2 regions of the Streptomyces sp. NPDC014870 genome follow, and region 2 is predicted to be linked to the other one. Evidence: riboswitches for the same ligand, from Rfam matches in the RefSeq annotation. Region 2 holds a riboswitch; the other holds the start of a gene.
What was found. A riboswitch is a leader RNA that binds a small molecule or an ion and turns the genes downstream of it on or off. The one in region 2 is predicted to bind S-adenosylmethionine.

Region 1 (3,398 bases), on a different contig from region 2:
TGACTGCTTCTTGTCACGTGGGGACGCATTCTCATATGCGTCTGGCACGGAGCAGCGGGGTGGAACCGGGGGGACTTCCCCAACTCTACCGCGCTCAACCATGCAGAATTGCCCCCTCCGCTTCTCTCGCGGAGGGGGCAATTCGGTTACGCCGGGTAACTCCACGGCGGTCGGTGGTCGGCGATCAGCAGCCGCCGGCGACCGCCGGGATGATCGAGACGCCCGCGCCGTCCGGCGTCGCCGTCTCCAGGCCCTGCTCGAAGCGCACGTCGTCGTCGTTCACGTAGACGTTCACGAAGCGGCGCAGCTTGCCCTGGTCGTCCAGGACGCGCGCGGCGATGCCCGCGTGGTTCTTCTCCAGGTCCGAGATGACCTCGGACAGGGTCGCGCCCTCCGCCGGAACCTCGGCCTGGCCGCCCGTGTAGGTACGGAGGATGGTGGGGATACGGACCTTGACGCTCATGTGCTGCTGCCTTCCGTGAACGGACGAGTGGGGGTCAGTGGGCCAGGCCGGCGGCGCGGAACGCGTCCAGGCTCGGCTTGATGGTGGCGGTCGCCTGGGAGGTGTCGGCCACCGCGTCCAGGGTCTTGAGGCCGTCACCCGTGTTGAGTACGACCGTGGTGAGGGTCGGGTCGATGAGGCCGGCCTCGACCAGCTTCTTCGTCACGCCGACCGTCACGCCGCCCGCCGTCTCGGCGAAGATGCCCTCGGTCCTGGCCAGGATCTTGATCGCGTCGACGACCTGCTCGTCGTTCACGTCCTCCACGGCGCCGCCGGTACGGCGGGCGATGTCGAGGACGTACGGGCCGTCGGCCGGGTTGCCGATGGCCAGCGACTTGGCGATGGTGTTCGGCTTCTGGGGCCGTACGACGTCGTGACCGGCCTTGAAGGCGGCGGACACCGGCGAGCAGCCCTCGGCCTGGGCGCCGAAGATCTTGTACGGCTTGTCCTCGACCAGGCCCAGCTTGATGAGCTCCTGGAGACCCTTGTCGATCTTGGTGAGCTGCGAGCCGGAGGCGATCGGGATGACGAGCTGGTCCGGAATGACCCAGCCGAGCTGCTCGCAGATCTCGTACGCGAGCGTCTTGGAGCCCTCGCCGTAGTACGGCCGCAGGTTGACGTTGACGAAGCCCCAGCCCTCGCCCAACGGGTCGCCGATGAGCTCGGAGCAGAAGCGGTTGACGTCGTCGTAGTTGCCCTCGATGCCGACCAGCTCGCCGCCGTAGACGGCGGCCATGACGACCTTGCCCTGCTCCAGGTCGTGCGGGATGAACACGCAGGAGCGGAAGCCGGCGCGGGCGGCGGCGGCGCCGACGGCGCCGGCCAGGTTGCCGGTGGAGGAGCAGGAGAGCGTGGTGAAGCCGAAGGCGCGGGCGGCCTCGAGGGCCTGGGCGACGACGCGGTCCTTGAAGGAGTGCGTCGGGTTGCCGGAGTCGTCCTTGACGAAGAGCTTGCCGGGCTCGACGCCCAGCTCGGCGGCGAGGTTGTCGGCCTGGACGAGCTTGGTCCAGCCCGGGTTCAGGTTCGGCTTCTCGGCGACGTCGGCGGGGACGGGCAGCAGCGGGGCGTAGCGCCAGATGTTGGCGGGGCCGGCCTCGATCTGCTTGCGCAGCGCCTCGGGGTCGCCGACGGGGAGGTCGTACGCGACTTCGAGGGGGCCGAAACACAGCTCACAGGCGAAGATCGGGCCGAGTGCGAAGACTTCACCGCATTCCCGGCAGGAAAGGCCGGAAGCGGGACCGAGGTCGACATTCTGAGCGGTGTCGGGGGTAGCGGTCTGTACAGCCATGGAGGCGAGGCCCTTTCTCCTCATCTTTCTCATGGCGAACGTCGCCATGAGACGGATTTGGCACCTTCCCTAGCCGGGAGCCTCGCGGGCGCAGTGGCGACGACTGGCGACGCTTGCGGACGAGTGACCGACTGGAGGGTTGCCGGGGCTTCAACGGGCCGTTTCCCTCTGCCCCTCTGGATGAGCGGTATTCGATTGTGAGACGCGGGCGGCACCCCGACATGCATCGGGCATCCGCGTTGTTCAAGACTGTAACCGAAGGCCCGGAGGGTTGAACCTGCCGTCCGAACCGCGAGATGGAGATCACGTGCTGGAGGAAGTGGAGCGCTGGCTGGGCCGGCGGTCCTGGTCCGTGGCGGACCGTTCGCTCGACCGCGTCCTGGCGGCGAAGCACGGGACGACGGTCAGCGTCGTCCTGCCCGCACTGAACGAGGAGGCGACGGTCGGCGAGATCGTGGCCGTCATCCGGCGCGAGCTGATGACCGAGGCGGTTCCGCTGGTGGACGAGCTGGTGGTGATCGACTCCGGCTCCACCGACCGTACGGCGGAGGTGGCGGAAGCGGCCGGGGCCCGGGTGGTGGCGCGGGACGCGATCCTGCCCCGGATACCGGCCGTGCCCGGCAAGGGCGAGGTGCTGTGGCGGTCACTGATGGTGACCGAGGGGGACATCGTCTGCTTCGTCGACGCGGACCTGCGGGACTTCTCCGCGGACTTCGTCACCGGCATCGTCGGCCCGCTCCTGACCGACCCGGACGTCGACTTCGTGAAGGCGATGTACGACCGCCCGCTCGGTGACACCCCAGGTCAGGGCGGTCGGGTGACGGAGCTGGTGGCGCGGCCGCTGCTCAATCTGCACTGGCCGCAGCTGGCCGGCTTCGTCCAGCCGCTGGGCGGCGAGTACGCGGCGCGCCGCTCGCTGCTCGAACGGCTGCCGTTCCCGGTCGGTTACGGAGTGGAGCTGGGCCTGCTCGTGGACGCGCTGCACACGGTCGGCCTGGACGCGCTCGCGCAGGTGGACGTCGGGGTCCGCAAGCACCGGCACCAGGACGGGCGGGCGCTCGGCCGGATGGCGGCGGCGATCTACCGTACGGCGCAGCTGCGGCTCTCCCGGGGCCATCTGGTGCGGCCGCTGCTGACCCAGTTCGAGCGCGGCGAGGAGGGCTTCACCCCGCGCACGTACCCGGTGGACACGGAGGAGCGGCCGCCGATGGTCGAGATCGCGGAGTACGCGCACCGCCGCGTGGCGTAACGCCGAATGATTGTACTTTTTGCCTACATTTCCGTTTTATGCGGTTCGACAATCGAATGACCACATCGCTGGCGGCCCTCGCGCTGGCCGCCGGCTCCCTCGGCTCGCTCCCGCTCACGCTCGCCGCGGCCGGTCCGGCCGCGGCGGACGTGGTGGAGCCCTTCGGCAAGCGCTACGACGCCTCGCTGCACGGCGACTTCACGACCATCGGCAACACGGTCATGGGCTGCCCCACGGCCCCCGCCGACCTGGCCGCGCGCTGCGCCACCGCCGCCTCCGGGCAGGGCGGCGACAACAACAACACCTTCGTCATGCGGCGGATCAACACCGCCTCCATGGACGCCGGTTACGGATCGAGC
Region 2 (3,398 bases):
CGCCGGGACCCTCGGCCAGGGCGTCCACCACGTCCGGGCGGTGGGGGTGGACGCCTACGGCTCGATCCTGCCCGCCCCGGTGGCCCTGCCCGAGGCGCTCGACCGGGGCGCGGAGTTCCTCGCCGACGCGGCCGAGCGCGCCCTGCGCATGGTCCTGGTGGGCACCCGGCTCGCCGCCTGAGAGCCAGGTGTCAGCCGCGGTCCGGAACGCAACGGCCATCCTCGGTACGGTACTTCCACTGCGCGCCGTTCCGGACCAGCTCCTTCACGGCCCGTACGAAACGCTCCACGTGCTCGTCGGGCGTACCGGCGCCGAAGCTGACCCGGATGGCGTTGAGGGACTTCTCGCCGGGCGCCGCCTCGGGCGCGCCGCACTCGCCCTGGGTCTGCGGGTCGCTGCCGAGCAGGGTGCGGACGAGCGGGTGGGCGCAGAACAGGCCGTCGCGGACGCCGATGCCGTACTCGGCGGAGAGGGCGGCGGCAAAGTGCGAGCTGTTCCACCCCTCGACGACGAAGGAGATGACGCCGACGCGCGGCGCGTCGTCGCCGAAGAGCGAGAGCACCTTCACCTCGGGCACCTCGGCGAGGCCCGCCCGTACGGTGTCGATGAGGTGCTGCTCGCGGGCGACCAGCTGGTCGAATCCGGCTTCGGTGAGCGCCTTGCAGGCGGAGGCGATGGAGTAGACGCCGATCACGTTCGGCGAACCGGCCTCGTGGCGGGCGGCCGTGGTGTGCCACTCGACGTCCACTCCGCCGTCGGCGCGCCGGGCGACCTTCTTGGAGGCGCCGCCACCGGCGAGGTAGGGCTCGGCGTCCTGGAGCCAGTCGGCACGGCCCGCGAGGACTCCGGAGCCGAAGGGCGCGTACAGCTTGTGCCCGGAGAACGCGACCCAGTCCACGTCCAACTCCTTCACGGAGACGGGGTGGTGGGGCGCGAGCTGGGCGGCGTCGAGGACGATCCGGGCGCCGTGCGCGTGCGCGGCGGCGGCCAGCTCCTTCACCGGCCACAGCTCACCGGTGACGTTCGACGCGCCGGTCACGCAGACCAGGGCGGGGCGTGTGGGGTATCCCCTGCTCGAGCGAAGCCGAGAGCTCGGGGAAGGGTCGCGGTCGGCGAGGGCGCGCTCCAGGGTCTCGACCGCCTGGGCGGGCGTGCGGGGGGCGTTGAGGTACGTCACCCGCGCGCCCTGCCACGGCAGGAGCGAGGCGTGGTGCTCGGTCTCGAAGACGAAGACCTCGCAGCCGGCCGGGAGGACCGCGGCGAGCAGGTTGAGCGAGTCGGTGGTGGAGCGGGTGAAGACGACCTGGTCGCCGGGGCGGCAGTCGAGGAACTCGGCGACGGTGACCCGGCTGTTCTCGAACAGGTCGGTGGAGAGCTGCGAGAGGTACCCGGCGCCCCGGTGGACGCTGCCGTAGTAGGGGGCGTACGCGGCGACGTCGTCCCACACCCGCTGGAGGGCCGGCGCGCTGGCGGCGTAGTCGAGCGCGGCGTACGTGACCTCGCCGCCGGTCACGAGCGGCACGGTGACATCGCGCCCGAGCACCGGGAGCGGGGCGGCACAGCAGGGGTCGGCGGCCTCGGAGTCGGTGGTGACGGCGGTGGCGGTGGCGACGGCGGCGTTCGGGTACGCGGACATGGCGGTATCTCCTGGCAGGACTTGGGCAGCGAAGGGCCCGCAGGGCAGCGCGAAGAGGGTGCCTCGTACGGGTGTTGCCTCGACACACGACAGGGCGTGCGGAGGGTGAGGAGAAGGGGCCGAAGGCCCTAACGCATTCGCTTGCTCACGAGACTGCTCCCTTGAGGACCAGGACCCCAGGGCCGCACACGTTTCACGGTGTGCAGGGGTCCGCGCTTGCCGTAGACCTCGCTGCCTACGGCCTGGTCTTCACCCGGGGCACCCCGCCACGGACGGAGGGTTGCCGGACAGCAAGCCGGGGCTTCGTAGCTGTCACTCATGACCTGGCCAAGAAGCTATGCCAGGTGATCGCTCCGGCGCAACCCGTGTCCGGGATCCGGGACGCGAAAAGGGGCCCGGACGGTCCCGGACCCCTTCGTCACGCTCGCACCCGCTACGCGTTGCTGGCCGCCACCCAGCGTTCCAGCGCCTGCCGCGCGGCCCCCGAGTCGATCGCCTCGGCCGCCTGCGCGATCCCCTGGCGCAGCCGCTCCACCAGGGTGCCCTCCCCCGGGTTCAGCGCCGTGAGCGCCGCCGCCGAGTTCAGCAGGACCGCGTCCCGTACGGGACCGGTCTCGCCCGCGAGCAGCCGGCGCGCCACGTCCGCGTTGTACGAGGCGTCGGCGCCGCGCAGCGCCTCCACGGGGACCAGCTCGATGCCGACGTCCCTCGGGTCGAAGGCTTCCTCGCGCACCTGGCCGTCCCGTACCACCCAGACCCGCGAGGTGGCCGTGGTCGTCAGCTCGTCCAGGCCGTCGTCGCCGCGGAAGACCAGCGCGGAGGAGCCGCGCTCGGCGAGCACACCGGCCATGATCGGGGCCATCCGGGCGTCGGCCACACCGGTCGCCTGGGCCTTGACCCGGGCCGGGTTGGTGAGCGGACCGAGGAAGTTGAAGGTGGTCCGGATGCCGAGTTCCTTGCGGGCCGCGGCCACATGGCGCAACGCCGGGTGGAACTTCACGGCGAAGCAGAAGGTGATGCCGGCCTCCTCGGCGACCTCGGCGACCCGCCTGGGGGTCAGTTCGAGGTTGACGCCCAGCTTCTCCAGGACGTCGGAGGCGCCGCTCGCGCTGGAGGCGGCCCGGTTGCCGTGCTTGACGACCTTCGCCCCGGTACCGGCCACCACGATCGCGGACATGGTGGAGATGTTGACGGTCTTGGCGCCGTCGCCGCCGGTGCCGACGATGTCCACGGACGGGCCGGGGACCTCGATCAGGTTGGCGTGCTCGTACATGGTCCGGACGAGGCCGGTGATCTCCTCGACGGTCTCGCCCTTGGCCCGCAGCGCGACGGCGAAGCCGGCGATCTGCGCGTCGGTGGCCTCACCTCGCAGGATGCGGTCCATGGCCCAGGCGGTGTCCTCCGCGCTCTGGTCGCGGCCGGTCAGCAGTCCGTCCAGGACGGCAGGCCAGGAGCGGCCCGCCGACGTAGGTCCTCCAGCGGGGATGGCAGCGCTCATGGCAGCTCCTGATCAGTGCGTGAAAGTGACGACTCCACCCTATCGAGCAACGGGGACGGCAAAGAGCCCCGTCCATCGAATGGACGGGGCTCCCGCTGTGGCGATCTTCTGGGGGTCCCCTCAGGGCGAAGCCCTGGGGGGAGTGAGGATCAGGCGATCAGTGGTGGCCGTGGCCGCTGGTGATCTCCTTGTACTCCTCGGCGGTGGGCTTGGCGATCTGGTGGTCCTCGCCGTAGTAGCCCTTGCTGAGCTTGACGCGGAGC

Region 1: linked by a shared signal. The riboswitch ahead of thrC (threonine synthase) and the one ahead of ACF09C_RS13575 (aminotransferase class V-fold PLP-dependent enzyme) in region 2 are both predicted to bind S-adenosylmethionine.

The regions. Positions count from the first base shown of each region.
Region 1 is NZ_JBIBWQ010000009.1:271,866-275,263, forward strand. Features, by position in the region: gene ACF09C_RS26010 (MoaD/ThiS family protein) at 185-463, opposite strand; gene thrC (threonine synthase) at 498-1,790, opposite strand; SAM riboswitch class I at 1,808-1,977, opposite strand; gene ACF09C_RS26020 (glucosyl-3-phosphoglycerate synthase) at 2,098-3,039, shown strand; gene ACF09C_RS26025 (hypothetical protein) at 3,096-3,398, shown strand, end outside.
Region 2 is NZ_JBIBWQ010000004.1:238,855-242,252, reverse strand. Features, by position in the region: gene ACF09C_RS13580 (glycerate kinase) at 1-181, shown strand, start outside; gene ACF09C_RS13575 (aminotransferase class V-fold PLP-dependent enzyme) at 192-1,637, opposite strand; SAM riboswitch class IV at 1,845-1,961, opposite strand; gene trpD (anthranilate phosphoribosyltransferase) at 2,071-3,135, opposite strand; gene ACF09C_RS13565 (cytochrome bc complex cytochrome b subunit) at 3,293-3,398, opposite strand, start outside.